4 regions of the Bradyrhizobium sp. CCBAU 53338 genome follow, and region 2 is predicted to be linked to each of the others. Evidence: predicted binding sites of a transcription regulator. Region 2 holds the regulator's gene; each other region holds the start of a gene.
The links. The regulator LexA, encoded in region 2, represses DNA repair genes until DNA is damaged. The targets are predictions, from matches to a motif close to TGTTCNNNNTGTGTTCNG.
Positions count from the first base shown of each region.

Region 1 (7,292 bases), 3.6 Mb from region 2:
ATGATGCCGTTCAGCGGGGTGCGGATCTCGTGCGAGGCCATCGCGAGGAAGCGCGATTTGGCGCGGTTGGCGGCGTCGGCCTGGTCGCGGGCATCGGACAGCGCGCGCTCGGTCTCGGTGCGGTCGGTGACGTCGCGCCCGACGCTCTGCAGTTCGGCCGGTTGGCCGGCATCGAGCCGCACGAAACCTTCGCGCCAGGCGATCCAGCGCGCGCCGAGCGGGGTGGTGATCTTCTGGTCGTGAATGCGCGTGCCGTTGCTCTCGCGGGCGCTGTCGCCCTGCTCCAGCACGTCGAAATCGAACCGCGTGCCGACCAGCGCACTGCGCGCCTGCCCGGCCAGTGCGCAATAGGCGTCGTTGGCGAAGGTGATGCGGCCCTGATGGTCGCGCAGCACGATCAGATCACCCTGCGATTCGAACAGGCTGCGGGCGCGCTCTTCGGCTTCCTTCAGCTCCCAATTGCGGTCGATCAGCGCCTCGTTGTGCGCGGCGAGCTTCTTCATCCGCTTGTTGACGAAGCGCAGCCGCATGCTGAGCGTGGCGAGGCCAAGGCAGGCCAACGCGAACAGGAAGCTCGCGCCGATCGCAAAGGTGTTGGGGTCGTAGCCGGAATTTTCCGAGCGGCTGCCGGTGACGAAACCATAGGCGCCGCCGAACGTCGCAGAGAAGATCATGAAGGAGCGGATCGCGAAGGCAATCCTGGGGTGCTGTCGCCTGAAGCGGCGCATGCGCACCTTGATCCGGAACGTCCGACCCATTGCCACCGACCCCGACTCTCGTCCGAAACCCGCCACCGCCGTGCGCGACGATGTCTTGCCGACCTTGCGAACAGCTTGAGGCTTTGGGGCGGCCTCGAAACAGGGTTGACGAGGTCTTAATGTTTCAGAGCGAGGCGGCCTGGAGGGGCAGCGGGTGGCCGCCATGAGCGCCGACGATCAGGGCCGCGGCCTCCTGCTGCGAGAACGTCTTCGAGCGCACATAGATGCGGTAATCGGCCGGGCCGTCGGTGGATAGATAGATCACCGGGCCGCCATCGACCGGCTGCGCGGCAATCGTGACGAGGCGCATCGCCGGATTGGGCTGGCAGGACTCGGTCTCGGAGCCGAGGCCATCGTCCACGACCGCGAAGTCCGCGGCGTTCGCATCGTCGGTGATCTGGACCCGCACCGTGGCCCGCGACAGATCGTCGGTGAAGGCGACATGGACGCCGGCTTTCCAGAACAGGGATGTCAGCTCGACCGAGGTGTCGCCGAGGGCGATGCAGGGATGCGAGACCGATCCGATCTCATTGCGGGCGAACACCGCAGCCGCCAACAGGGGAACCACTGAGGCCAGGATCTTGAAACGCAACATGACACTCTACTCGCCAAGAACACGCCAGAGGCCGGACTGGAACTTGTGGGCCTTATGGTTTGCAGAGCGTAAAGGAAACTCGTTACCGCAGGGTTGACGCGTGGGATGATCACGCCAGCTGGCGTACATCCTCCGCGAGTGCGCGGTAGGACAGCGCTTCGGCGAGATGCAGCCGGCCGATTTTCTCGGCGCCATCGAGATCGGCGAGCGTGCGCGCCACCCGCAGCACCCGGTGATAGCCGCGCGCCGACAACCGCATGGTCTCGGCGGCATCGCGCAGCAGCTTTTGTCCCTGCGCGTCGGGCCTGGCGATGTCCTCGAGCGCCGCGGCCGGCGCCTCCGCATTGGTGCGGATTTGCGGCAGGCCCGCAGCCGCGTAGCGCGCGAGCTGGATGTCGCGCGCGGATGCGACGCGTGCGGCGACTTCGGCCGAGCCTTCTGCCGGCGGCGGCAGGATCAGATCGGCGGCGGTGACGGCCGGCACTTCGATGCGCAGATCGATGCGGTCCATCAGCGGTCCGGAGATGCGCGCCTGGTAGTCGCCGGTGCAGCGGTCGACGCGGCCGCGCTTGCAGGCATAGCCGGGCTCGAACGCGTTGCCGCAGCGACAGGGATTCATCGCCGCAACCAGCATGAAGCGGGCAGGGTAGGTGACGCGGTGATTGGCGCGCGACACCGAGACCTCGCCGTTCTCCAGCGGCTGGCGCAGCGAATCCAGCACGCGCGGATCGAACTCGGGCAGCTCGTCGAGGAACAGCACGCCCTGATGCGCCAGCGAGATCTCGCCGGGTTTTGCACGTGCGCCGCCGCCGGTGAGCGCGGCCATGCTGGCGGAGTGATGCGGCGAACGAAACGGCCGCCGCGACGTCAGTGCGCCGCCCTCGATCTCGCCGGCGACGGAGGCGATCATCGAGACCTCGAGCAATTCGCCCGGCGACAGCGGCGGCAGGATTGAAGGCAGCCGTGCCGCCAGCATCGATTTGCCGGCACCGGGCGCGCCGATCATCAGCAGATGATGTCCTCCCGCGGCCGCGATCTCCAGCGCCCGCTTGGCGCTCTCCTGGCCCTTGATGTCGCGCAAATCGAGCAGCGAGGTGGCGGCCTCATGCACCTTCGGCACCGGTCGCGAAAGCACCTGCGTGCCCTTGAAGTGATTGGCGATCTGGATGAGTGAGCTTGCGGCGATGATCTGGATGTCCGGGCTCGCCCACGCCGCTTCCGAGCCGCAAGAGGCCGGGCAGATCAAGCCTTCCTCGCGAAGATTGGCACCGAAGGCGGCTGGCAGGACGCCGGCCACCGCCGCGATCGAGCCGTCGAGGCCGAGCTCGCCGAGCACGGTGAAGCCGGTCAGCGCGTCCGGCGGGATCGCGCCGATCGCCGCCATCAACCCGAGCGCGATCGGCAGGTCGTAATGGCTGCCCTCCTTCGGGACGTCGGCGGGCGCGAGATTGACGGTGATTCGCCGCGCCGGCAGGGCCAGGCCCGAGGCGATCAGCGCCGAGCGAACCCGCTCGCGCGCCTCCGACACCGCCTTGTCCGGAAGGCCGACGATGGCGAAGGCGGGCAGGCCGGGGGCGACCTGCACCTGCACGTCGACCGCACGGGCCTCGATCCCCTCAAAGGCGACTGTCGAAACCCGCTGAACCATGCTGCCCTCTTGCACAATTAGGGGTAGCAGAGCCGGGCGGCTCTGACAAGAACAGTACGGGAACGCGGGAGATGGCGCCGCAAGCCCTAACGACAGGTAAACCGGACGACGACATTAAGCGTCGACTACGCCTCGAATGCGAGCGGCTCTCCTCAGCACATTCCAACGAATGTCCGCTACTCCTGAGCCTGCGGGATGGGCCGTGATCTAACGGGTGAAGAATTCAAATGCTTGCAAATCGCCGCAGAAGCGAACGACGGGTGTGCAGCCGGCTTGCCAAGATTCATTTTGGCGCGGGATCGCTGCCGCGGGACTGCACCATCACGGATATCTCGGACGGGGGCGTGAAGGTCGTGGCCGAGTTTCTGGAAGTGCCGCCGCAATTCACCATCATCTTTGCGCCCGATTATTCCCGTCAGTGCCGCCTGCGCTGGCGCATCGGTTGCGAATTCGGTGCGGAATTTACCGACTAGGCCCAACAGAGGCCCGTCCTTAACCGGACTTTAGCGTTAATCGGCAAAGCATCTCTGATCAGTCCGCCGGCGGTGATCAGAGTATGTCCAAGCGTTCGTCCCTTGCCTCTTTCCCGGCGAGATTCCTGCTTCCCGCGCTCGCGGTGCTGGCCCTCGGTGGCTGCCAGACCACGAGCCTGGAGGACGTGACCGGCGCGCTCGGCGTCAGCAGCAAGCCGGACCCCGCGGCCAACGCGGATGCCAGGCCCGACATGGACGGCTTGCGCGAACGCTATCGCGCCAAGCCCAGCGATCCCGATATTGCTCTCCAATATGGCCGGGCGCTGCGCGAGATGGGCCAACGTGCGCAGGCGGTCGCGGTGATGGAGCAGGCCGTGCTGCTCCATCCCAGCAACAAGGCGCTGCTCGCCGGCTACGGCCGCGCGCTCGCCGACAACGGCAATTTCCAGCAGGCCTTCGACGTGCTGAGCCGCGCGCATACGCCCGAGGATCCCGACTGGCATATCCTCTCGGCCCAGGGCGCCGTGCTCGATCAGCTCGGCCGCAACGAGGAGGCGCAACAATATTATGCGACCGCGCTGAAGATCGTGCCGGACGAGCCGTCAGTGCTGTCCAATCTCGGCCTGTCGTACATGCTCCAGAACAATCTGCCGCGGGCCGAGGAAACCATGCGCCGCGCCTATCAGCGCGATTCCGCCAATCCCCGCGTGCGCGCCAATCTGGCGCTGGTGCTGGGACTGGAAGGCAAGCAGGCCGAGGCCGAGACCATCGTGAAGGCCGACCTGCCGCCGGATCAGGCGGCGGCCAAGGTCACGGCGCTGCGCCAGTTGCTGTCCAAGAAACAGCAGCAGCGCGCGGAGAAGTAAATCTCCGCCGCTTCGGTTGTGTTGGTTTGAAGAACGCTTCCGCGCTTACGACGCCTTGCGATGCGGCGCCGAGCCGCGTCCGGCCCTGCCCTTGAGTTTCTTCAGCAGCGGTCCGAGCAGCGAGCGCTTGGGCTTCTTCACCTCGCCTCGCCCGGCGAGACGGTTGGCCATGCTCTGGAACAGCTCGCTCGTGCGGTGGCTCTTGGAGACCTCCGCGATCATCTGGCCGTTGTTGGCCGCCGCCGAGAACAGCTTCGAATCGAACGGGATCACCGCCAGCGGCTGGCTCTCCATCGTCTTGGCGAAGGACTTGACGTCGATCTCGGCGCGCTTGTGCATGCCGACCTGGTTGATGCAGTACAGCGGCGGACGGTCGTTCGGCCGCGCCGCCTTGAGCACCGACAGCATGTTCTTGGTGTTGCGCAGGTTTGCGAGATCAGGCTCGGCCACGATCACGATGTCGTCGGCATTGACGAGGGCCCGCTTGGTCCAGGCCGACCATTGATGCGGAACGTCGAGCACGATGCAGGGCGTGGTCATGCGCAGCGTGTCGAAGATCGCATCGAACGCCTCCGCGCCGAAATCATAGACGCGATCGAGCGTGGCAGGCGCAGCGAGCAGGCTGAGATGATCGGTGCATTTGGCGAGCAGGCGCTCCATCAGCGCCGTATCCGGCCTATCAGGCGACAGCACCGCGTTGGCGATGCCCTGCGCCGGATCCTGGTTGTAGTCGAGGCCGGCGGTGCCGAAGGCGAGGTCGAGATCGATCACGACGGAATCGAGCGAAAGGTCGCGCGCGATGGTCCAGGCCACGTTGTGCGCGACCGTGGACGCGCCGACGCCGCCCTTGGCACCGACCACCGCGATGATGCGGCCGGTGATGATGGCTTCGGAGGCCGAGAACAGGCTGCAGATCGAGCGCACCACGTCGATGGTCTCGACCGGGCCGACGACGTAGTCGTTGACGCCGCGGCGCACCAGCTCGCGATAGGGCGCGGTGTCGTTGGGATTGCCGATCACCACCACGCGCGTGCCGGGATCGCAGACGCCGGCGAGATCGTCGAGCCCTTCGAGGATGTCGCGCGTGCCGTCGGATTCGATCACGATGACGTTCGGCGTCGGCATCGTGTCATAGACTTCGATCGCCGCAGCGAGACCTCCGCTCTTCGCGGTGAGATGCGCCTTGGCGAGACGGCGGTCCTGGCCGGCTGCGGTCACCGCGGCGAGCGTCTGCTCGGTCTCGCAAAACGCCTGCACCGAGATACGCGGAACCGGCGCAATGTGCTCTTCGGGGTGTCGCGGATCGTCCGCGCCTTCGTCGTCGATGCCCGTCATTTGCCTGTTTCGCTGAGTTTGGCCTTGTCAGCCTCGGGATAGGTGGTCGTGGTCGGATTGCCCTTGCGGTAGCGGTCGAAGGCGATATCGCGCCGCGCGGTATAGGCCGGCGTTTCGGCGCGCGGCTGCTCGAGGTCGGCGGGGTTGTCGATCATCGCGGCAAGATTGCGCTGGGTGGCGCAGCCGAGATTGAAGTAGGGCCGGTTCTCGTTGTAGCCGGGGTCGAGGATCGACGGGCCCACGTCCTCGGGCCACAGCCCGCAGGGGCCGGCGACCGCGGTGATCTTGGAATAGCTCAGCCGAATGGTCGGCAGCAGGCCGGGATCTTCGGGGCGATAGGAATGCTGGACGATGACGCGCGAGGGCACGCCGCCGCTGCCGAGCACGGCGCGGATCTCGCGATAGGTCGCCGCCGCCGCGCGCGAATTGGCGGTGTCGACGGGCACGTCGACGACGACGGAGCCGGTGCCTTCGCGCAGCCAGTCCCGGGCGATGCCCATCACGTCCGCCGCTTGCGCGGGCGAGAGGCCGCCGCGCGCCTTGCCGACGAAGATCACGATCGAGCGCTTGCCTTCCTGCACCGCGATCGGATGGCGCATACGGTAGTCGGTCGGCACCGTCTGGGTGGTGACGACGTCACCCGTGGTGTTGCACGCGCCCAGCATGACGGAGAGCCCCGTCAATGCGAGCGCGATGCGCAAATTGCGGCGTCGATCCGATGTCTTCGTCATCGCCTGGTCCCCTCCTGCCCCTGTCTTGCCCCGGTCCCCAAACCGTTCGTGTCAGTCGATGATGAAGCCGAAATCGCCGCGGTCGCCGTCGATCGGATCGACGCGGCGCGCGATGCCATAGAGGCGGTTCATGCGGCCGAGCAGCGCCGATTGCGCATCCGAGGACGGTGCGAAGCCGTCGTCAGGGCGCGACAAATCCTTCTGGGCGACCGCGCGCACGACATAGGGCGTCACGATCACCATCAGCTCGGTCTCGTTGTTGACGAAGTCCTGGCTGCGGAACAGCGAGCCGAGGATCGGCACCTGGTCGAGGCCCGGCAGGCCGTTGATGGCCTGCTTGGTCTGCTGCTGGATCAGGCCGGCCATCGCCATCGAGCCGCCCGAGGGGATCTCGAGCGTGGTCTCGGCGCGGCGGGTCTGGACCGAGGGGATGGTGATCGAGTTCGTGGTGTTCGAGGACAGTGCCTGCGACACCGTGATGGCGTTCTGGCTCGACAGCTCCGAGACTTCGGTCATCACGCGCAGGCTGATGCGGCCCTCGCTGAGCACGACCGGCGTGAAGTTCAGCGAGATACCGAACTTCTTGTAGGTGATCTGGGTGGTGCAGACATGCGTGGTCGGATCGCAGGAATAGCCCGCCGGAATCGGGAACTCGCCGCCGGCGACGAAGGTCGCGGATTCGCCCGAGATCGCCGTCAGGCTCGGCTCGGCCAGCGTCCGCATCACGCCCGCGCTTTCCATCGCGCGCATGGTGGCGGTGACGGTGGCGACGCCCTTGGTGAGACCGCTCACGCCGAGCCCGTTGCCGCTGACCAGCGGTCCGCCCGAAACCGTGAACGGGTTGGAATTGTTGAAGTTCACCACCGCGGTGCCGGCATTCAGGCTG
Region 1 is NZ_CP030048.1:192,585-199,876, reverse strand. Features, by position in the region: gene XH90_RS00935 (ATP-binding protein) at 1-758, opposite strand, end outside; gene XH90_RS00930 (hypothetical protein) at 883-1,353, opposite strand; gene XH90_RS00925 (YifB family Mg chelatase-like AAA ATPase) at 1,463-3,001, opposite strand; gene XH90_RS00920 (PilZ domain-containing protein) at 3,229-3,474, shown strand; gene XH90_RS00915 (tetratricopeptide repeat protein) at 3,558-4,340, shown strand; gene XH90_RS00910 (AAA family ATPase) at 4,386-5,675, opposite strand; gene XH90_RS00905 (CpaD family pilus assembly protein) at 5,672-6,406, opposite strand; gene XH90_RS00900 (type II and III secretion system protein family protein) at 6,458-7,292, opposite strand, start outside.
Region 1: XH90_RS00925 (YifB family Mg chelatase-like AAA ATPase) is a predicted target of LexA. The motif match lies at 3,049-3,066, and genes of this name have one in related genera.

Region 2 (7,292 bases):
CGCCGCCGAGACCGAGACCACGATGCGCCGCAACCGCATGGCACTGGACGAGATCGCTTTCCGTCCGCGTGTGCTGCGCGACGTGCGCAAGGTCGACGGCTCGGTCGAGCATTTCGGCCGCAAGATGCGCCTGCCCGTGGTGCTCGCCCCCGTCGGCGCATTGGAAATCTTCGACCCGCATGGCGCAGCGAGTGTTGCCCGCGCGGCCGGCACTTTCGGGGCGTCGCACATGTTGAGCTCGGTCTCCGAGCCCGGGCTGGAAAAGACCGCCGAGGCCGCGCCCGATGCGCTGCGCATGTACCAGCTTTACGTCCGTGGCGATGACGCATTCGTGGCCGACGTCGTCAGCCGCGCCGAGAAGGCCAACTACGCCGCCTTCTGCCTGACCGTCGACACCGCCCATTACAGCCGTCGTGAGCGTGACATTGCCAAGCGTTACGTTCGCGAGAGCCGCCTGCGCGCCACCGGCGGCGACTACCAGAAGGGCCTGGAGTGGCGGACCGTGAAGATGGTCAAGGACAAGTTCAGGATACCGCTGATCCTCAAGGGCATCGCCACCGCCGAGGACGCGCAGATCGCGGTCGATCACGGCGTCGAGTGGATCTACGTTTCCAACCATGGCGGCCGCCAGCTCGATCACGGCCGCGGCGCGATGCATGTGCTTCCTGAAATCGTCGACGCCGTGAAGGGGCGCGCGAAGATCATGGTCGACGGCGGCATCTGCCGCGGCACCGACATCGTCAAGGCGATCGCCGCGGGCGCAGACCTCGTCGGCATTGGCCGGCTGCAATGCTGGGCCTTGGCGGCGGCCGGCGAGACCGGCGTGACGCGGATGCTGGAACTGCTCGAGGACGAGGTGCTGCGCTGCCTCGGCCTGCTGGGAGCCACTTCGTTCGCCGAGGTCAATAAGTCCTGCCTGCACCCGGCCACCGCGACCAATGCGCCGAGCGTGTTCAGCGCATTCCCGCTGTTCGACCACGAGCCCTATCGATACTGATTGGAAGGATGCATGTGACCTCGCTCTCTCCCGGCAGCGCGGATGCGCTTCTGTTCGACCTCGGGCGCGTCGTGCTTGATATCGATTTCTCCAAGGCGATCGCCTGCTGGGCGGGACATGCAGGCTGCAAGCCGGAAGCGATCGTGGCGCGCTACGTGCGTGACGAGGCCTACCGGCTGCACGAGGTCGGCAAGATCAGCGACGAGGACTACTTTGCCTCGCTCCGCTCATCGCTCGGCATCAGCATTTCGGATGGGCAGTTCCTGGAAGGATGGAACGCGATCTTTGCCGGCGAGATGCCCGACATCGCCGAGTTGCTGCCGCGCGCGGCGAAGCAGATGCCGGTCTACGCCTTCTCCAACACCAACCGCCCGCACGTGGACTACTTCTCGAAGGAATATGCCGACCTGCTCGGCCATTTTCGCGAGCTCTATCTGTCCTCCAGCATCGGTCTGCGCAAACCGGATGCAGAAGCGTTCGACCATGTCGTTGCCGCGATGGGCGTACCGGCGAACCGCGTTGTCTTCTTCGACGACCTCGCCGAGAACGTCGAAGGCGCCCGCGCCCGCGGCCTGACCGCGGTGCATGTGACCTCCCCTCACGACGTCGGCAATGCGCTGAGGGCACTGGGGATCTGATCCCCGAACGGACCGCCCCTCTGGAACTATTTCGCCTCCGGGTTTGGAACCAAGTCGCTTTGTACATTTTTATACAGAGTTCCGGGAACGAATGCCCGTTTCCGGACTCATGAGTCCGTTGGGAATTCTACATCGGACTTATCATCGTGTTGGGCAAAACCTACCTCACCAAGCAGGCCTCTCTGCTGATGAAATACGCCAGAACCACCTCGGATTCTGACCTTTCCGCAAAACTGATCAGCAAGGCCGCCGATCTCAAGGCCCAGGCCGATCCGATGCCTGACAGGGACCAGAGTCCCGAAGCGCCAGACGTCAGTCCGGACAAGCAGCCGGGGACCTGACCGGTGCTGGCCGTGGCTCTCGTCATCCTCGCCATGGCCATCCTCGAACCGGTCTGCTTCGCCTTCCGGATCATGCCGCGGCGACTTTGATCTTGCGCCTTCGTCGCCAAGCTGACGACGCACGATAAATCATGCTGCGCGACCACCGTTTTGCCTCTGCGCCTGCACTCGGCTAGAACTCTCGCCGCCGATTTGCCCGAACGGGCGCAGCTGGAGTTTTCACCCGTGGCCCTGATGCCGGTTTCCGACGCGCTCGCCGCGGTGCTTGCCGGCGCGCAGCCGCTGACCGAAGAGGTCGTCGCACTCGACGCGGCCTTCCACCGCGTGCTCGCGCGCGACGTCGCGGCGCGGCGGACGCAGCCGCCGCAGGCGATGTCGGCGATGGACGGCTATGCCGTTCGTGCGGCCGATGCGGCGAAGCCCGGGGCGCAGCTTGTCGTCATCGGCGAAGTCGCAGCCGGCCGGCCGTTCGCAGGGACCGTCAGCGCCGGCGAAGCCGTGCGAATCTTCACCGGTGGTGTCATCCCCGATGGTGCGGATGCGGTCGTGATCCAGGAGGACACCGTCACCGACGGCAAGCGCATCACCATCAAGGAGGCCGCCGTCACCGGGCGCCACATTCGCCCCGCCGGCATCGATTTCCGCGAGGGCGACGTGCTCCTGCGCAAGGGCGTACGGCTCACCGAGCGGGACCTTGCACTTGCCGCCGGCATGAACCACCCGCAGCTCGCGGTGTGCCGCCGTCCGAAAGTCGCGATCCTCGCGACCGGCGACGAACTGGTGATGCCGGGATCGACGCCCGGTCATGGCCAGATCGTCTATTCCAACGGCTACGCCCTGCACGCGCTCGCCCGCAGCGAGGGCGCCGACACCATCGACCTCGGCGTTGCCGCAGATACGCTTGCCGCCACCAGCGCCGGTATCCGCCGCGCGCGAGAATCCAGCGCCGACATCCTGATCACGACGGGCGGCGCCTCGGTCGGCGACCACGATCTGGTGCAGCAGGCACTCCGGGACGAAGGCACTGCGATGGCGTTCTGGAAGATCGCAATGCGGCCGGGCAAGCCGATGATGAACGGACAGCTCGGAGCGATGCGCGTGATCGGCCTGCCCGGCAATCCCGTGTCTTCCTACGTGTGCGGTTTCCTCTTCATGGTCCCGCTGATTCGCGCTTTGTCCGGCCGTTCGGTTGTCCATCATCGCCGCGAACGCGCCGTGCTCGGCCGCGACGTCGGCGCCAATGACCAGCGCGAGGATTATCTGCGTGCGCGTCTCGACGAGCGTGCCGACGGCACGCTCGTCGCCCTTCCCGTCAATCACCAGGACTCCTCGCTGCTTGCGAATCTCGCTGCGGCACAGGCACTTCTCGTGCGTCCGCCATTCGCACCGAAGGCCGAAGCGGGAGCGCACTGCGAGGTGTTGCGACTGCCCGCCTGAGCGCATCGTTCGCAACCGTTCCGCGAACTTTGCCGCGTTCACGGTAAATTAAGCAGTTGCGGAACATGTATCGAACATATAGTGTTCGTTCATGATTTGTTTCGAGCATGTAGCGGCTTATTGCTGAATTCAGCGTCTCGGAATCGAACGACATCGTCAGGGGGATTTTGGTCGAGATGTTAACGCGCAAACAATACGAGCTCCTGCGGTTCATCAGCGAGCGGCTGAAGGAAAGCGGCGTGCCGCCCTCCTTCGACGAGATGAAGGACGCGCTCGATCTGCGCTCGAAGTCGGGCATCCACCGCCTGATCACGGCGCTCGAGGAGCGTGGCTTCATCCGCCGCCTGCCCAACCGGGCCCGCGCCATCGAGGTGATCAAGCTGCCGGAGCTCCAAGCCGCCGCCGGTAGCCGCCGCGGCTTCACGCCAAGCGTCATCGAAGGCAATCTCGGCAAGGTGCGCACGACATCGAGCCCGCCCGCCGACGAGGGCGAGCGTCCGGTCGCGGTGCCCGTCATGGGCCGGATCGCAGCCGGCACGCCCATCGAGGCGCTGCAGACCCGCAGCCACACCATCAGCGTCCCCCCTGACATGCTGGGCGCTGGCGAGCACTACGCGCTCGAAGTGCGCGGCGATTCCATGGTCGACGCCGGCATTCTCGACGGCGACATGGCGCTGATCCAGCGCAACGAGAGCTGCGACACCGGCGATATCGTGGTCGCGCTGATCGACGACGAGGAAGCCACCTTGAAGCGCTTCCGCCGCCGCGGCGCCTCGATCGCGCTGGAGCCGGCCAACGCGGCCTACGAGGTCCGCATCCTCCCGCCCAACCGGGTCAAGATCCAGGGCAAGCTGATCGGACTGTATCGGAAGTACTGAGCGCCGGACGACCTGAGCGCTCACGCGCATTCAACGATCGGAGCGGACGATTGTCCGCTCCGGCCGGATGGTCTTTCTGGTTTTGCACAGATTATCCGGCCCCCTCTCCAGTACTACATCCTCGGCACGCCGCGACGAAGCACGCATCGCTTCATAAGCCTCCAGGCGACCGAGGAGACAACCATGCGCAAGATCTTCCTGAGCACCGTCACGATGGCGCTGATTGCAGCATCGGCGTCACAAGCCCTCGCTGCGCAGCCGCAACATCGCGCCCGCAAGGCGCCGCAGGCGACGAGCGCGCAATTGCGTGATGCGCATAATACCGTCGAGCAATCCTCGCGGCCGGCATGGCCATATTCGGGCTGGTCGGCACCGGCCGGACGCTGACGGCGACGGTCGCCGAATGCACGGAAGCAGGCTTTGTTCCTGGCGGTTCGGGAAAGATATTGTGATTGCGGCTTGCGTATCCGAGCCGCAGATTTGCCTACAACCGAGCGGAGTCTTGCAGGCTTCCACTCTGATAGAGGCCTGCGCCTCCAGGCCAGAGGCGCGGGTTGCTATCCCTGATGAGGAGCACCCGATGTGTGACTATAGCCTGCATGCCGTCGCGACACGTCCCGCAGAAGTCGGCGAGACGATCGTCACGACAACATTTCGCGGCACCTCGACGCGCGGCTTCGCCTCCGAAGCCGACATGTCGGTCGCGGTCTGCCTGCTGCCGGGAACGGAGCTCGCGTTCGCCGACAACGTCCGTTACGATAACAGGTGGATCTGGACGCGCACCGTCAACTCGCGCGTCGGCAAGTTCGGCAAGGTCGATCCGCACATTCCCGATCGTCATCACGATGCGATCGAATTCCCCGATGGCAAATACGTGCTGGTGACGCAGCTCGTCGAAGGCCAGCGCGCAACCGTGCTGCAACTGCCCGTGACCCAGCCGCTCGGCGAGCGCGAGCAGAAGCCGCAAGGGATCGCTGACAGCCGCACCACGACGCCGCGCCTGCCGATCGGCTGAAAGGTCGATCTTACTCCTCAGCCTGAAGGTCGGCCTCCGACGGTGTTACGTCCCGGGAGCGTGGAGCTACCGACCTTGGCATGAGGGTCTGCTCGAAGTCTCCATCGCCGGTCGCCGCCGGCGACCAGGGGCGGTTTGCGCCCCTTCCCCTCACAGCCTGAATCGCAAAACCGTCACCGCGCTGTGTGAGCGCCAGCGCGCCCTGGTGCGCGAGACGCGGTCGATCGACCACCATCGCGGCGCAATCCGGCGCCGTAGGCCTGGTCGTCACCAGCAGCGCGGCACGACTGCAATCGTCGGCCAGCGCGTCGATGCGTAGCGACAGCGCAATCATGCGACCGTCGGCGAGCGTCGTCACGCAGCCGGCGTCGTCGCATGACACGCCGTCACCAAGCGAGGCGCTGGCCGTGTCGCGCGGGTCAGCGTCGGCGGCAAGCCACTCCTTGAGCAGAAAATTGTCCTTCTTCATTCTGATCACGTGCAGTTGCCCATCCCTGCCTCGCACTGCGACGTTCTGGCCGTCAGCGGCAATCAGGATATCGGGTTGCCGGACCGACAGCCCCCAGACGGTCGCAGCCACGAGCACGCAAGCACCCGACCAGCGCAGCGGCGTGCGCAACAGGCCCATCAGGATCAGGCCGAGGCTCGCCGCAATCAACGGCGCAGTGCCGAAGGCGGCGACATGGCCGATCGCGCCGGGCAGTGCGGCCACCCAGCGCGACACCGCCACCATCCAGTCGATGCCAATCCCCATCAACCACCAGAACACACCGTCGAGTCCGAAGGGAGCCGCGAGCAATCCCAGAAGCCCCGCGGGCATCACCAGCGCCGAGACCACCGGCATCGCGCCGAGATTGGCGAGCACGCCGTAGGGCGTGACGCGATGGAAATGGAAGGCCGCATAAGGCGTGGTTGCAAACCCGGCGATCATCGAGGCCATGAACAGCATCGCGATCTCGCGGCCGCCCCACAGCGCGATGCGCGCGGTCGCCGAGTGATCAGGTGAGGCAAACAGGTTCGGCATGCCGATCTGCACCAGGGCCACCAGCCCGAGCGTCGCGGCGAAGGACATTTGAAAGCTCGGATGCACGAGCGCCTCCGGCGCCACCGCCAGCACGATCAGCGCCGCGACCGCCAGCGTGCGGAAGGTGACGGCGCGGCGATCGACGATCACCGCGATCAGCACCACGGCAGTCATGAAGAACGATCGTTGGGTTGCGACTTCAGCGCCCGAGAGCAGCAAATAGAAAGCAGAAGCGACCAGGGCCGCGGCGGCCGACCATTTCTTGATGGGAAATCCCGCCGCCAGCCCGGGGATCAGCGCGAGCAGTGCGCGAACCGCGAAGAAGACGACACCGGCGACGACAGCCATGTGGTAGCCGGAAATCGACAGCACGTGGCCGAGGCCGGAGATGAACATCGCGTCGTTGACGGGCGTCGTGATCGCATCGCGGCGGCCGGTCAGAAGCGCAGTCGCAATCGCGCGGTTGTCGCCGTCGAGTACGGCGCGGATGCGCGCGTCGATCCCATCGCGCAGGCCTTGCAGGACGGCGGCATAGCGCAGCTGCAAGCCGCCGGCATCGGGCGGTGTCACAGTCGTGATTGCCCCCATCGCGAAACCGGACGCGCCGATCCCCTGGAAGAACATGTCGCGCGAGAAGTCGTAGCTCCCCGGTCGCAACGGCGCGAGCGGCGGCATCAGCCGCGCCTTCAGCTGCACGAAGCTGCCGACATCAGGCGCCGTCCCCTTGCGCACGGAGAGGCGGACGCGCTCGAGCTTCAAATCGCTGTGCTGCGCCTCCATCGCGGTGACGCGCAGCACGAAACGGTCGGTGCGCTCGCGGATGTCACGGGTCTCGACGAAGCCCGACAGCGACACCGAATAAAGCGGCCTTGTGAGCACGGTATGCGCGATGCGCGCCGTCTTCCATGTCGCCATGGCAAAGCCGGCAGCGACCGCGGCGATCATGATCGCCGGCGCGAACC
Region 2 is NZ_CP030048.1:3,794,349-3,801,640, reverse strand. Features, by position in the region: gene XH90_RS17835 (alpha-hydroxy acid oxidase) at 1-997, shown strand, start outside; gene XH90_RS17830 (HAD family phosphatase) at 1,006-1,635, shown strand; gene XH90_RS17825 (hypothetical protein) at 1,782-1,976, shown strand; gene glp (gephyrin-like molybdotransferase Glp) at 2,202-3,413, shown strand; gene lexA (transcriptional repressor LexA) at 3,590-4,291, shown strand; gene XH90_RS17810 (hypothetical protein) at 4,475-4,678, shown strand; gene XH90_RS17805 (hypothetical protein) at 4,872-5,306, shown strand; gene XH90_RS17800 (ComEC/Rec2 family competence protein) at 5,317-7,292, opposite strand, start outside.

Region 3 (7,292 bases), 1.8 Mb from region 2:
GCAGCACCGGCGGCGCAGCAACACAATCAGCCGCCGGCGCTCCAGCCGGCCGCCCCGGAACAGCAGCGCGTCATCGAGCAGCTCCCCGACGACCGGCTCAATCTCGAGCCAGGCGACAGCATCCTGCTGATCGTCGAGGACGATCCGCACTATGCCCGCATCCTGGTCGATCTCGCCCGCGACAAGGGCTTCAAGGTTCTGGTCGCCGCGCGCGGCGCCGAGGCACTGGAGCTTGCCAAGCAGTATCAGCCGCGCGCCGTGTCGCTCGACGTGTTCCTGCCCGACATGCTCGGCTGGACGGTGCTGAGCCAACTCAAGCACAATCCGCTGACGCGCCACATCCCGGTGCAGATCATCACGCTCGACGAGGACCGCCAGCATGCGCTGGCCCGCGGCGCCTTCTCCTTCGTCAACAAGCCGACGACGACCGAAGGCGTTGCCGCCGCGCTGACGCAAATCAAGGAATATGCGCGCCCGCGGCGCAAGCGGCTCCTGATCGTCGAGGACAACGAGGCCGAACAGATGTCGATCCGCGAGCTGCTGCATCACGACGACATCGAGATCGTGACCACCGACACCGGCGCCGGCGCGCTCTCGACGCTGCGCGAGTCGCCCTGCGACTGCGTGGTGCTCGATCTGCGCTTGCCCGACATGAGCGGGTTCGAGGTGCTGGACCAGATCCGCCGCGACGAGTCGCTGTCCAACGTTCCCGTGGTGGTGTTCACCGGCCGCGAGCTCTCGGCCGAAGAGGATGCCGAGCTCCACACCATGGCGCGCAGCATCGTGGTCAAGGGCGTTGAATCGCCCGAGCGTCTGCTCGACGAGACCGCGCTGTTCCTGCATCGCGTCATCACCGAGCTGCCGATCGAGAAGCAGCGCATGCTGGAGAAGCTGAACAGTTCCGACGAGGACCTGATCGGCAAGACCGCCCTGCTGGTCGACGACGACGCCCGCAACATCTTCGCGCTGTCGAGCGTTCTTGAACGGCGCGGCATGAAGGTGCTGACCGCGACCACCGGCCGCGAGGCGGTCACGCTGGTCGAATCCAACCCGGAAATCGCCATCGTGCTGATGGACATCATGATGCCGCAGATGGATGGCTATCAGACCATCGGCGTGATCCGGGAGAACCCGGCCTTCCTGCGCCTGCCGATCATCGCGCTGACGGCGAAGGCGATGAAGGGCGACCGCGAGAAATGCCTGGAGGCGGGCGCCTCCGATTATCTCGCCAAACCCGTCAACACCGATCAATTGCTGCTTGCGATCCGCATGTGGCTGCACCGTTGAGTCTGGATCCGAGAATGGACCACGAAAAGGTCAACATCCTCCTCGTCGACGACCAGCCGGCCAAGCTGCTCGCCTACGAGGTGATCTTGAGGGAACTCGGCGAGAACCTCGTGATCGCCTCGTCCGGCCGCGAGGCGCTGGAGGTGCTGCTCAAGACCGAGATCGCGGTGATCCTGGTCGACGTCTGCATGCCCGAGCTCGACGGCTTCGAGCTCGCGGCGATGATCCGCGAGCACCCGCGGTTCCAGAAGACCGCGATGATCTTCATCTCGGCGATTCAAGTCAGCGACATCGACCGCCTGCGCGGCTACGAGATGGGTGCGGTCGACTACGTGCCGGTGCCCGTCGTGCCGGAAGTGCTGCGCGCCAAGGTCAAGGTGTTTGCCGAGCTCTATCGCAAGACGCGCGAGCTCGAGCGGCTGAACCAGGATCTCGAGGATCGCGTTCGTGCCCGCACGGCCGAGCTCGAGAACTCCACTGCGAAGCTGCGCGAGAGCGAAGAGCGGCGCAGCATGGCAATCGCCGCCGGCAAGATGGGATCCTGGGACTGGGACTGGGTCAACGGCGACTGGATGTGGGACGAAGGCCAGTACCGCATTTTCGGCGTGACGCCGGAAACCTTCAACGTCAGCTCTGCCAACATCCAGGCGCTGCTGCACCCCGATGACGTCGACCAATTCAGCCAGGCGATTGCCACGTTCGATACCGGCGCGCACGCCTATGAGGGCGAGTTTCGTGTCTGCCGGCCTGATGGCGAGATTCGCTGGTGCGTCGGCACGGCAGCCGCAACGGTGAGCCCGAGCGGTCGCGTCGTGCGGGTGAGCGGCGTCACCGTCGACATCACCGAACGCAAGCGCGCCGAGGAGCGGCAGAACCTGCTGGCACGTGAAGTCGATCACCGCGCCAAGAACGCACTGGCGCTGGCGCAGTCGATCGTGCGCCTCACCCGCGCCGACGAGATGAAAGCCTATGTCAAGGCCGTCGAGGGCCGCATCAACGCGCTCGCGCGGGTGCACACCATCCTGTCGCTGTCGAGCTGGCAGGGCGCCGAACTCTCCAAGCTGATCGACGAAGAGCTTGCGCCCTATTCGCTCGGCGGACAGATCAAGCTTTCGGGTCCCGAAGTGCAGTTGCTGCCGGCGACGGCCCAGACGCTGGCCCTGGCTCTGCACGAGCTCTTCACCAATTCGGCCAAGTATGGCGCGCTGTCGACCCGGTCGGGGCGCCTCGCGATCGGCTGGCAGGCCGAGAACGACCTTCTCACCTTGACGTGGGAGGAGACCGGCGGGCCGCTGGTCAGGACGCCGAAATCGCGCGGCTTCGGAACGAGAAGCCTGTTGGCCAGCGTCGAGTCCCAGCTCGGCGGACAGGCGCAGTTCGATTGGCGCTCAGAGGGCCTGTTTTGCCGTCTCGAGGTGCCGTTGACGCGCAAGAGCCCGGCAACGGCGGCTGCGCAGGACAAGTTCGAAGCCAGCAGCTCTCCCGAACTCCAGCGCGCATCGGGCTAGCGCGACGCGACGACTTTCAGTCGTGGCATCGGCCGCGATTCATCGGCGACCCGCCCTTCGAGCCATGCTTCCGTCTGCGCGAGATCGCGCAGCGCCGTGGCGTAGCGACGAGCGGCACTGCGTTCCGCTCCGCGCGGCAGCTTGCGTGCCTTGCGCAACATGTCGGCCGCAGCGTTCCGGTAGGCCAGCGAGCGATAGAGAAAGACCACCTTGCCCATAGCTGATGTTCCCGTGTTCATGGCATTCATCCTCGCAAGGTCGGCATGAACGGTGGATGAAGCGGTCATGACAAATCCTTCATGCGCGATGGAACCCGCGATTACGGCCAGCGTTGGCATGCCAGATCGATCGGCAGTTCCATGCGCACGAAAAAGTCACCCGAGAAGTCGCCAAGCCTGGTCTCTCCCACCGGCGCCATCAGGCTGATGACGCAAGCGATGATGGGCGCTGCGTTCGGTCTCGCCTTCACGCTTGCGCTCATTCTGGCCAATCCTGCGGTTGCAGAACTGCTGAACCATGGCGGCCGTGCGGCGGCTTTCGTCTTTGTCGGCACGATGGTGACGACGTTTGCCATCGGTGCCGCGCTGACAGGCGTCGTGTTCATTCTCAACGAGAACAAGGAATCTTGAAGCGCGCGTGAAACGCACGCGGCGCTTTCTTCGGAACTCCCGCGACAAATGGCGGTTGGCTGCCTGCGTCAATTCAACTCAGGGAGTTCCCTCGCATGAAGACGACCAAGCTCGCTCTCGCCGTGATGCTGGCCACCGGCCTCGCCGCCGCGCCGTTTGCCGCGCAGGCCAAGTCGCACAAGAAGCATCACGCTTCCATGTCGCAGACGACGACGGGCGCCAACATGAAGAAGACCGTTCCGCCCGATGCGTCCGGCCAGGGTGGCGCCGGCCCCGGCAGCGATCAGGGCGGCAGCATGACCAAGCCCCAGAACGGAATGAGCAAGTAAGCTCGCGCTCGCAGTAACAGGAAGCCCCGCGACGACGCGGGGCTTCTTTCCCTCACCACCACCTACATGATCGGTGCGCGGGTCAGAGCGTCTCGCCTGGCCCGCTCCAAATCCTCGAGAGAGCAATGATCCTCGCGCGCGACGGCACGCAATCTCACGGCAACGCGTTCGCGCGTCGTCGTGTCCCACGGGGGTGTGCCTGCGCAGACATCGTCGAGCACCGCCTCCAGCAGAACAGTGATTTCGGCATCCGGCATTGACGGGCTCCGGCGTGTCGTGTTGCGCCACCGCTCTAGCTGCGTCTGATGTCGGTGACGTCAAGACGGTGACTTGCGGAGCTTGCCTTCACGAGATGGTCGAGCTGTGCCCGCTTGCGTGCAATCAGGAGCTGGGCTGCGGCATCGTCGAGCCCCTCTCGCTGCAACTGCCTGATGGCGGAGCCCAATTCGAGGATCTCGGCACGCAGCTTCAGAATCCGGTAGGCGTCCGGGTCTTCTTCCACCGTCTGCCTCCATAGGCCAGCTACGTGGTTGTCTCAGCAGCGCGTCGTCGGTCTGCTTACGCCTTTCAACGGACGGAGGCGCATCCGGTCGCGGATGTCGGGCAGCACCTCGCCGCCGCCAGCGGCCTTCCATTCGCCGATCAGGAGATTGACTTTCCGGCGCAGATCCATCTGCGCCTGGGCCCGTTCGGTGCAGTCGCGGTCGCGATTGACGAAATCGCGCACGGACGCCTCGACATCGGCCATCTCGAGCCTCAAGGCGCTGATTTTACGTCGAATTTCATTAATTCTGTTGTCCATGGCTTGTTAGAACAAAATAAGAACATATAGTCAAGCCATGAAATCGCGAGGGAGAGCGGACATGCAGGTTCAGGGTAAATACGATGCCAAGGTTTTTCTCATGGAGCAGATGACCCGGGCGCAGGGGCTGCGGCTGAAGCGGCTGAGCGAAGAGGCCTACCAGCCTGCGCAATACGATCGCGGTCTGTCCTCTGCCGAAGCCGCGCGCCGGATCCAGGTGCTCGAGGCCGAGATCGAACTCGCAAACTCGTTTTAAGACGCGTCGGCCGGTGCTTTGCTGAGGCGCGCAGCCGCGCATTTGGAACGTAGCGTCAGCACTGCTGTTTCTCTTCGAGAGCCAACGGAGAGAATCGATGGCACGCAAGGCGAAGAAGCGCCGTTACTCACGCAGCGCCGGCAGTGATGTCGAGCGCGAGATGCGGCGCTACAAGAAGGGCACTGCGAAGAGCGGCCCCGGCGGTCGCGGCGGACGCGTGAAGAGCCGCAAGCAGGCGATCGCGATCGGCCTGTCGGAGGCGCGCGCGAAGGGCAAGAAGGTGCCGAAGAAGGCGACGAAGCGAAAAACGTCCAAAAAGAAGAAGACGAGCAGGAAGAGCTCGAAGCGCAAGTCCGCCACGCGGTGACGCCGAACGGCGTCAGATCATGCTGCCGGGCATGAAGCAGCGGATCGAAACGCCGAACACCGTCTTGACCGGCCAGACCATGGTGCGGCCTGCGCGGTTCGGTTCGGTGATCACGGCTGCGTCGGGCACCTCGATCCACTCTCCATCGAGACGGACCCGGTAATGCCCGTTGAGCGAGTCCCAATCGGGATCGGCAACGGCAACACCATCGGCATCGGAGCAGCACGGGCCGATCTGGCTGCGCAGGCTGTCGAACCACGGTTTGAGCGGCGAGTCGGCGAAACGACCGTCATCGCGCCCCATGACGCTTCCGGCCGACAGCACCAGCGGCGCCGCGAGCAGCGCAAGCTTCAGCGAGAGCTTCAATCGATCCATGTCGGCACCGATCAAATGCGAACCACCGGCCGGGTCCACAAGGCAGCCGGGCGTCCGAAGTTCCACTCTTGCAATCCACCTCGGGTGGCTTCATTGCCGCCGAAGCACAACACACTAGTCGGAAGTCTGACGAGCGAACGCGGCTTTTTCGGACGAACCGGTCATCATTCCTGCCGTTAACGAGAATGTTATCGGTCGCCTGTGGGTATGTCGCTCGTGCGCATGAAAAAGGCGGCCCGCAGACCGCCTTTTGAATTTGCCGTCACGGCCACGAGATCAGGCGAGCGGCACCGCGACGAAGCGGGTCGCGTCCGCGTTCTTCACCTGCAGCAACACGCTGTTCTTGCCTGACGATTTGGCCTGCGCCAGTTCGGAACGAACGTCGCCGACATTGGCAACGGTCTTGCCCCCGACATTGAGAATGACGTCACCGGTCTGGATGCCGCGCTGCGCCGCCGGCCCCTGCGGGTCGACCTCGGTGACGACGACGCCCTTCTGGCCTGCCCCCTGGACGTCGCCGGCCGGCGCCAGGCTGAGGCCGAGCCGCGGCGTGCCGGGGCCCTGCTGCATCTTGCCATCGTCAGCCTTGGCCTGCCGCTCGTTCGGCAGTTCGCCGAGCGCCAGCGTCACGGTCTTGGTGTCGCCCTTGTGGACGACGTCGAGCTTCACGGACGACCCCGGCGCCAATCCGGCGATGGTGCGGGCGAGATCGCGGGAGTCCTTGATCGCGGTGCCGTTGACGGCGGTGATGACGTCGCCTGCCTCGATGCCGGCCTTCGCGGCCGGGCTGCCGTCCTGCGGGTTGTCGACGATCGCGCCGCGCGCCGCCTTGAGGCCGAGGCTGTCGGCGATCTCGGCGGTCACCGGCTGCACCTGCACGCCGAGCCAGCCGCGGGTGACGGTGCCCTTGTCCTTCAGCTGCGCGACGACGAGTTTGGCCGTCGAGGACGGAATGTCGAAACCGATGCCGACCGAGCCGCCGGACGGCGAGTAGATCGCGGTGTTCACGCCGATCACATTGCCGTTCATGTCGAAAGCCGGACCGCCGGAATTGCCCTTGTTGATGGGCGCGTCGATCTGGATGAAGTCGTCATAGGGACCGTTGCCGATGTCGCGGCCGCTCGCCGAGACGATGCCGGCGGTCACGGTGCCGCCGAGGCCGAAGGGATTGCCGACCGCGACCACCCAGTCGCCGATCCGCGGCTTCTGGTCGGAGAATTTCACGAACGGAAAGTCCTTCTTGCCGTCCACCTTGATCAGCGCGAGGTCGGTCTTCGGATCGGTGCCGACGACCTTCGCGGTGTAGACGGTGCCGTCGTCCATCGTCACCCGCACGGACTCGGCGTGGTCGACGACGTGATTGTTGGTCACGGCATAGCCGTCGGCGGAGATGAAGAAGCCGGAGCCCTCGCCCGTGATCATCTGGTGACGCTGGTGCGGCATGCCGTTCATGCCACCCGGAAAGCGGAAGCCGAACTGCCGCGAAAACTGGTCGAACGGAGAATCCTCGTCCTGATCCATCCGGTTCTGTTGCAGCATTGCGCTCTTGTCGTTGTCCTGGTCGATCTTCACCCGCACCGAGATGACGGCGGGCTTGACCTTGCTGACGAGGTCGCCGAAGCCCGGCGGGGTCGTCGCGCTTTCAGCGGCCTGCGCAGGCGAAATCAGGGAGGACGCGCCGAACGGCGTTGAAGCGGGAGAAGCCGCCAGCACGGCCACGCCGAGCGCGGCCGCGGTGC
Region 3 is NZ_CP030048.1:5,619,490-5,626,781, forward strand. Features, by position in the region: gene XH90_RS26335 (HAMP domain-containing protein) at 1-1,287, shown strand, start outside; gene XH90_RS26340 (HWE histidine kinase domain-containing protein) at 1,302-2,795, shown strand; gene XH90_RS39115 (hypothetical protein) at 2,792-3,133, opposite strand; gene XH90_RS26350 (hypothetical protein) at 3,155-3,424, shown strand; gene XH90_RS26355 (hypothetical protein) at 3,520-3,753, shown strand; gene XH90_RS26360 (hypothetical protein) at 3,816-4,010, opposite strand; gene XH90_RS26365 (hypothetical protein) at 4,046-4,255, opposite strand; gene XH90_RS26370 (hypothetical protein) at 4,289-4,501, opposite strand; gene XH90_RS26375 (DUF3072 domain-containing protein) at 4,617-4,811, shown strand; gene XH90_RS26380 (DUF6496 domain-containing protein) at 4,909-5,178, shown strand; gene XH90_RS26385 (hypothetical protein) at 5,191-5,553, opposite strand; gene XH90_RS26390 (Do family serine endopeptidase) at 5,830-7,292, opposite strand, start outside.
Region 3: XH90_RS26375 (DUF3072 domain-containing protein) is a predicted target of LexA. The motif match lies at 4,563-4,580, and genes of this name have one in related genera.

Region 4 (7,292 bases), 1.4 Mb from region 2:
GCACCTTGTCATTGTCGAGCTCCTTCCAGGCCCGCACCACGCCGGCGAGCGTGTTGCGATCGGCGATGCCGATCACGGGAATGCCGAGCTTGCTGGCCTGATGCACATAGGCGCGCGGATCCGAGCCGCCGCGCAAGAAGGAGAAATTCGTGGTGATGCCGATCTCGGCATAAGCAGGCGCGTTCATGCGAAGAGACCGTGGACATACCAGTTGGGTGGCGTGGGCTTGCCGTCGGCATCGAACACCTCTCCCTCGTAAAGACCGTCCCGAAAGATCCAGAAGCGCAGGCCTTCGGCATCCTCGATGCGGAAATAATCCCGCGTCAGCTGCTTGCCGTCCTGCCGCCACCATTCCATGGCGATGCGCTCGGGCCCTTCCACCCGCACCACCGCATGTTTCGCGCGGCGCCAGGTGAATTGATGCGGCGGCCCGTCAGGCACGGTCGCGAACGGCACGGTGACCGGCTCCGGCTTATCGAACAGCCTGAGGGGACGCAGCGGCGGTTCACCTTCGGCACGAGCAGGCCACTGGGCCTGCATGGCGACGGCGAGATGATGCTGCGCCGGCGCGGCCAGCACCGCCTGTTCGGGGACATGGGTATCCTCAGGTAGATGCACGACGACGCGCTTTCCTCCGATCCGCGCGGCAATGCGGTCGATCAGTGCGGCGAGTTCGTCATTGTCGTGAACATGGGCGTCGAGATCGCGCTGCTCCTGCACCACGACCTCGGTGTGGCTCGCCGACAAGCGCACCATGTCGAAGCCGAAACCGGGATCGAGCGGATCGGCGAGCGCATCGAGCCGCTCGCGGAACAGCCGGTCGATCACGGCGCTCCGCGTCACCGGACGTCCAGTCTCGACCATGATCGCGCGCACCACGCCGTCGGTGCGGAAGAACGCGGCCTCCAGCCGGCGCGCGCCCTTGCCCTGCTTCTCCATGGAGGCGATCAACGTATCAGCCAGTCGCGACAGCGTCATCGCGATCATGGTGTCGGTCGCGATCGGCTCGGCAAAGCGCTTCTCCACGATGTAATCGGGCAGCGGCTTGCGCGGGCTGATCGGCGCATCGCCCTGTCCCAGCGCATGCGCGAGCAGCGTGGAGAACCGCGCGCCGAACCGCGCCGTGATTTCGGAGGCGCTGCGCGATGCGACATCGCCGATGGTCTTCAGGCCGGCGCGGCGCAGGCCGGTGGTGATGGTCTCGTCCGCACCGAGCGCGGACACCGGAAACCGGTCGATCGCCGCCGCCTCGCCGCCATCGGCGACGATGTTGCCCGTGGCCTGTCGCGTCAGCGTGCGCGCGCAGACCGAAGTGCCGGCAATCGCCGCGCTGACGGCAAAGCCCTGACGGTCGAGCGCCCGGACCAGTGTCTGCAACAGTGCAGCCTCGCCGCCGAACAAATGCGCGCAGCCAGTGATGTCCAGGAACAATCCATGCGGCGCATCGAACGCCACCAGCGGGGTGAAGCGATCGCACCAATCGGCGATATCGCTCAGCGTTTTCGCGTCGGCCACGACATCGGCGTCGAACACTTTTAAATCCGGACACACCGCCCGCGCATTGGCGAGCGGCTGGCCGATGTAAAGTCCGAGCCGCTCGGCGGCCTCGTCCAACGCATGGATCACCAGCGCGTTGTTGTTCTTGATGACGACGATGCTGGGATCATTGGCCTTACCCAGCCCGGCGCTGTTGAAGAACCGCTGGATCCGGTCGATGGGCAGGCGCGGCAGCCACAGGCTGAGAATACGTCGACGGTTCACTGAACTGGCACTCATCACACTTCCATTCCATGATCCACCGGCCACACGGGCCGTGACGATTACGCAGCAGCTCGACATCGAAGCGCGGCGCGCCCCAGGCACTCCAGGCTGGCCCCGGCGGCGAATGCGCCGCGCGCAGCATCCACCGCGTCTCCGCGGTCGAGGGCAAAGGTTGCGCCGCCATCCGCAGCAACAGACCGGTGACGCCGGAACCCTGCGCGGCCAGCGTCAGCTTGCGACTCGCCACCAGATCGAACTGCCTGGTCTCGCCCCAGAGCTCGAGCACGACGGCACCCAGCGCATCGCAGGCGAGCGCATCGGCCGAGGTGCGCAGTGCACTCTCCACGTCGGCGGCACGCACCATTACGATACGGCGCGGATCGAGGCCGAGCTCGGCGAGCCCGCTCATCGACAGCGCGCCGGTTTCAAGTTCCGAGAAATCCTGCCGCACCCACAGCAGCGGCCGCTGCGCCGTGATGCGACCCGCAAGCCCGGTGACAAAACCGGTCGCGGCCGCGCCTTGGCGCCCCTCGCAAAACACCTCGTGGATTGCCGCACGCGCGAGCCCACCTTTCAAGGCGCGATCGACTTCGCCGTGACCGAGCACGACACGGTCCTGATGATGCACGACCTCCGCCGTCTCGATCCGTTCGATCTGGCTGCGCAAGGTCGCAAGCGCGCTTCTGCGTGCGCCGCTCATGCTCGCCGCTCCTTCAGAGGTGATTGCCGATGACTCTCAAAAAGAGAACCAGCGGCTGGCTCATTTGTTCATGATATGTTCTAATATAAAGCTAACGATGCTCCGGGAGTCAACCGAATTGGCGTCCTGTCGGATTCATCAGCGAAATCAAAGGGATTCAATAATGGACGTGCACCGCAAGCTGGAGATTCTCGCAGATGCCGCCAAGTACGACGCCTCCTGCGCTTCCAGCGGCACCGAGAAGCGGGATTCCAGCGACGGCAAGGGCATGGGCTCGACCGCGCCCGGCATGGGCATCTGCCATTCCTACGCGCCGGACGGACGTTGCATTTCGCTGCTCAAGGTGCTGCTGACCAACGCCTGCAATTACGATTGCCTCTATTGCGTCAACCGCGCCTCCTCCAACGTGCCGCGCGCCCGCTTCACCATCGACGAGGTGGTCAAGCTCACGCTCGACTTCTACCGGCGCAATTACATCGAGGGACTGTTCCTCTCCTCCGGCATCATCCGCAGCCCCGACTACACCATGGAGCAAGTGGTGAGCGTCGCGCGAAAGCTGCGCGAGGAGCATCACTTCCGCGGCTACATCCATCTCAAGACCATTCCGGAAGCCGATGACGCGCTGATCACCGAAGCCGGCAAATATGCCGATCGTCTCTCCATCAACATCGAAATGCCCGAGGCGGCGAGCCTTCGGCAATTCGCGCCGGAAAAGGACGTGCGTGCGATCCGTCGCACCATGGGCCGGCTGCGTCTGAAGCTCGACGAGGCCGAGGAAGACCGCGTAGCGAAGACGACGAAAGTAAAGCCGCCACGTTTCGCGCCGGCCGGCCAAAGCACGCAGATGATCGTTGGCGCCGACAGCGCGAACGATCACACCATTCTCCATACAAGCGCCAATCTCTACGGCTCCTACCGGCTGCGGCGCGTCTATTACTCCGCCTTCAGCCCCATCCCGGATGCCAGCCGCGCGTTGCCTCTGGTCCAGCCGCCACTGCTGCGCGAGCACCGGCTCTACCAGGCCGACTGGCTGATGCGCTTCTACGGCTTCGATGTCGGCGAAATCGTCGACGACAGCGCGATGCTTCCGCTCGACATCGACCCGAAGCTGGCCTGGGCCCTGCGCCATCGCGACCGTTTCCCGCTCGACGTCAACCGCGCCAGCCGCGAGGAGCTGTTGCGCGTGCCGGGCTTCGGCACCAAGGCGGTCGAGCGCATCATCGCGACGCGGCGCACCACCACGATCCGCCTCTCCGATCTCGCGCGGCTGCACGTGCCCCGCAACAAGGCGCTGCCGTTCATCGTCCTCAGCGATCATCGTCCCGCGCCGCATCGTCTCGATGCTGCCGGGCTGATCGAACGGTTCAAGCCGAAGGCAACGCAACTGGGGTTTGGCTTCTGATGCAATATATCACCCTCGACAGCGAAACCGATTTCGACGGCTGGCGCAAAGCCGCGCGCAGCCTCGTGCTTCATCACGTGCAGCCCGCCGATGTCACCTGGGTCGTGCAAGGAGGCGACGCCGAATTGTTTGCACCGCCTTCGCCGTCTCCGATCCTCGAGACGAACGACGGCACGTTCAACGTGCCGGCCAAATTCATCGACCTCGCGAAAGCGGCAATCCTGCATCGCGACGGCGAGCGTTTTGCGATCCTCTATCGCCTGCTCTGGCGGCTGAGGGACAACCACGATCTCATCGAGGTCGCGACCGATCCCGACGTCGCGCTGGTCACGGCGATGGCGCGCGCGGTCCATCGCGACGAGCACAAGATGCATGCCTTCGTGCGCTTTCGCGAGATCGGCCGCGAACGCGCGGCGCATTACGTCGCCTGGTTCGAGCCGGAACATCACATCGTCGAGCTCGCAGCCCCATTCTTCGCCAAACGCTTTGCCGACATGCCGTGGTCGATCCTGACGCCCGATCTCTGCGCGCATTGGGACGGTCACGCGCTCTCGTTCACACCGGGCGTGAGCAAGAGCGAGGCACCGAGCGAAGACCGGCTGGAGGAGACATGGCGGCGCTACTACGCCAGCATCTTCAATCCGGCGCGGCTCAAGGTGAAGGCGATGCAGACGGAGATGCCGAAGAAATACTGGAGGAACCTGCCCGAAGCCTCGATCATTAAGCCCCTGATCGAGGACGCCGAGCGCATGACCGGTGCTATGATCGCCAATGCCGCAACCGATCCGCACAAGCCCCAGAAGCGGCCGGAGGCTCCGATGAAACGCAAGTCCGCTGCCGACGATCTCGAAACGCTTCGCGAGGAGGCCGCCCATTGCCGCGCCTGCCCGCTCTACAAGGACGCGACGCAGACTGTGTTCGGTGAGGGACCGAAGGACGCCACCATCATGCTGGTCGGCGAGCAGCCCGGCGACAAGGAGGACCTTGCCGGTCATCCCTTCGTCGGCCCGGCCGGCCAGGTGCTCGACCGAGCGCTCGCGGAAGCCGGCGTCGATCGCAAGAAGGTCTATGTCACCAACGCGGTGAAGCACTTCAAATTCGTGCCGCGCGGCAAGATCCGTTTGCATCAGAAACCGGCAACGCCGGAGATCAAGGCGTGCCGGCAATGGTATGAGCGTGAAGTGTCGGCAATCCAGCCCGAGTTGATCGTGGCGATGGGCGCGACCGCCGCACAGAGTGTATTCGGCAAGATCACGCCCATCGGCAAGACCCGCGGCCGGCTCATAGACCTCCCTGAAGGACGCAGAGCTCTCGTGACGGTGCATCCGTCCTACCTGCTGCGACTGCCCGATCCGGAAGCCAAGGTGCTCGAGTATCAGCGCTTTGTCGAAGACCTGAAGATCGCCGCGGCGTTGCAGAAGAAAGCACCGCGCGCCGCCTGAGACGGCGCCGATGCACGACGACGAGTCGTGGAGCACGCACGTGATTTCAACTGCCTCCAGCCATTTCAACCGCCTGTCACATGCCGCGCGCAAAATCGGAGCCTTGGGACAGGAGAATTCCAATGAGTGACGTTGCTTTGCCGGGCTCCATTGAGCCGGCCTTGAGTAAGGGACCGGACCTCAATCGCGGATTCCATCCGCTCACCGGCGTGATCTACATGGGGGTGATCGCCGCTGCGCTGCTGTTCGTCGCCTACGCCATCTGGGTCGACGTGGATGCCACCGGCGCGCAGGTCAAGACCTTGGCTCCCTTCCTCCTGCTCTTCGTCGCACTCCTGATCGCACTCGGCTTCGAGTTCGTGAACGGCTTCCACGACACCGCCAACGCGGTCGCGACCGTGATCTACACCCGCTCGCTGCCCGCCCACGTCGCCGTGGTGTGGTCCGGCATGTTCAATCTGTTCGGCGTGCTCCTGTCCTCGGGCGCGGTCGCGTTCGGCATCGTCTCGCTGCTGCCGGTCGAGCTGATCCTCCAGGTCGGCTCCAGCGCCGGCTTCGCCATGGTGTTCGCATTGCTGATCGCCGCCATCATCTGGAACGTCGGCACCTGGTACTTTGGCCTGCCGGCCTCGAGCTCGCACACCCTGATCGGCTCGATCATGGGCGTCGGTATCATGAACGCGGTCCTGCATGGCCGCAGCGGCACCTCGGGCGTCGACTGGAGCCAGGCCACCAACATCGGCAAGGCGCTGCTGTTGTCGCCGCTGTTCGGTTTCGCGCTCGCCGCCGGCCTGCTGCTGATCCTCCGCACCGTGCTGCTGCGTGCCACGCCCGCTCTGTTCGGCGAGCCGAAGGGCGACCAGCCGCCGCCGTTGTGGATCCGCGGCATCCTGATCCTCACCTGCACGCTGGTGAGCTTCTTCCACGGCTCCAATGACGGTCAGAAGGGCATGGGCCTGATCATGCTGATCCTGATCGGCACCGTGCCGACCGCCTACGCGCTCAACCGTGCGCTGCCCGAGAGCCAGATCGCCGCGTTCAGCCAGAACTCGGAGGCTGCCAGCAAGATCATCGAGGGCAAGGCCGCCGGCTACAGCGTGATCGGCAATCCGCGCCCGGCCGTCACCAACTATGTCGCTCAGCACGAGGTCAACGAAGGCACGTTCCCGTCGCTCGCCGTGCTCGTGCGCGACATCTCCAAGCAGGTGACCACCTACGGCTCGCTCGCCAAGGTGCCGGCCGAACTCGTCGGCAACACCCGCAACGACATGTACCTGGTCTCGGAAGCGCTCCGCTTCCTGGTGAAGGACAAGGAAGCCGAGCTCGGTGCCGCCGACGTCACCGTGCTCAACGCCTATAAGAGCTCGCTCGACAGCGCCACGAAGTTCATCCCTGGCTGGGTGAAGATCGCGGTTGCCATCGCGCTTGGCCTCGGCACCATGGTCGGCTGGAAGCGCATCGTCGTCACCGTCGGCGAGAAGATCGGCAAGACCCACCTGACCTACGCGCAAGGAGCCTGCGCCGAGATCACCGCGGCCGCCACCATCGCCGCCGCCGATGTCTACGGCCTGCCGGTCTCGACCACCCACGTGCTGTCATCAGGCATCGCCGGTGCCATGGCCGCCAACGGCTCGGGCCTGCAATGGGCCACGATCCGCAACATCGCCATGGCCTGGGTGCTGACCCTGCCGGCCGCGATGCTGATCTCGGGTGTGCTCTATTATCTGTTCTCGCACATCTTCTGATCCGCGAGACGACACCAAAAAAGAAGGCCCGTGCGATGCACGGGCCTTTTTTCGTTTGCGCTTTCGCCTTGGCATGTCACGACGCTGCGAGCTGTTCCTCGACCAGTTTGACCCAGTAGGACGTGCCGAACACGATCGCCTCGTCGTTGAAATTGTAGGCGGGGTGATGCAGGCCTGCGCTATCGCCATTGCCGCAGAAGATGAACGCGCCGGGACGCGCTTCCAGCATGTAGGCAAAATCC
Region 4 is NZ_CP030048.1:5,171,117-5,178,408, forward strand. Features, by position in the region: gene XH90_RS24345 (error-prone DNA polymerase) at 1-187, opposite strand, end outside; gene XH90_RS24350 (DNA polymerase Y family protein) at 184-1,776, opposite strand; gene XH90_RS24355 (ImuA family protein) at 1,673-2,461, opposite strand; gene XH90_RS24360 (putative DNA modification/repair radical SAM protein) at 2,625-3,863, shown strand; gene XH90_RS24365 (UdgX family uracil-DNA binding protein) at 3,863-5,305, shown strand; gene XH90_RS24370 (inorganic phosphate transporter) at 5,428-7,050, shown strand; gene XH90_RS24375 (M20 aminoacylase family protein) at 7,127-7,292, opposite strand, start outside.
Region 4: XH90_RS24355 (ImuA family protein) is a predicted target of LexA. The motif match lies at 2,527-2,544, and genes of this name have one in related genera.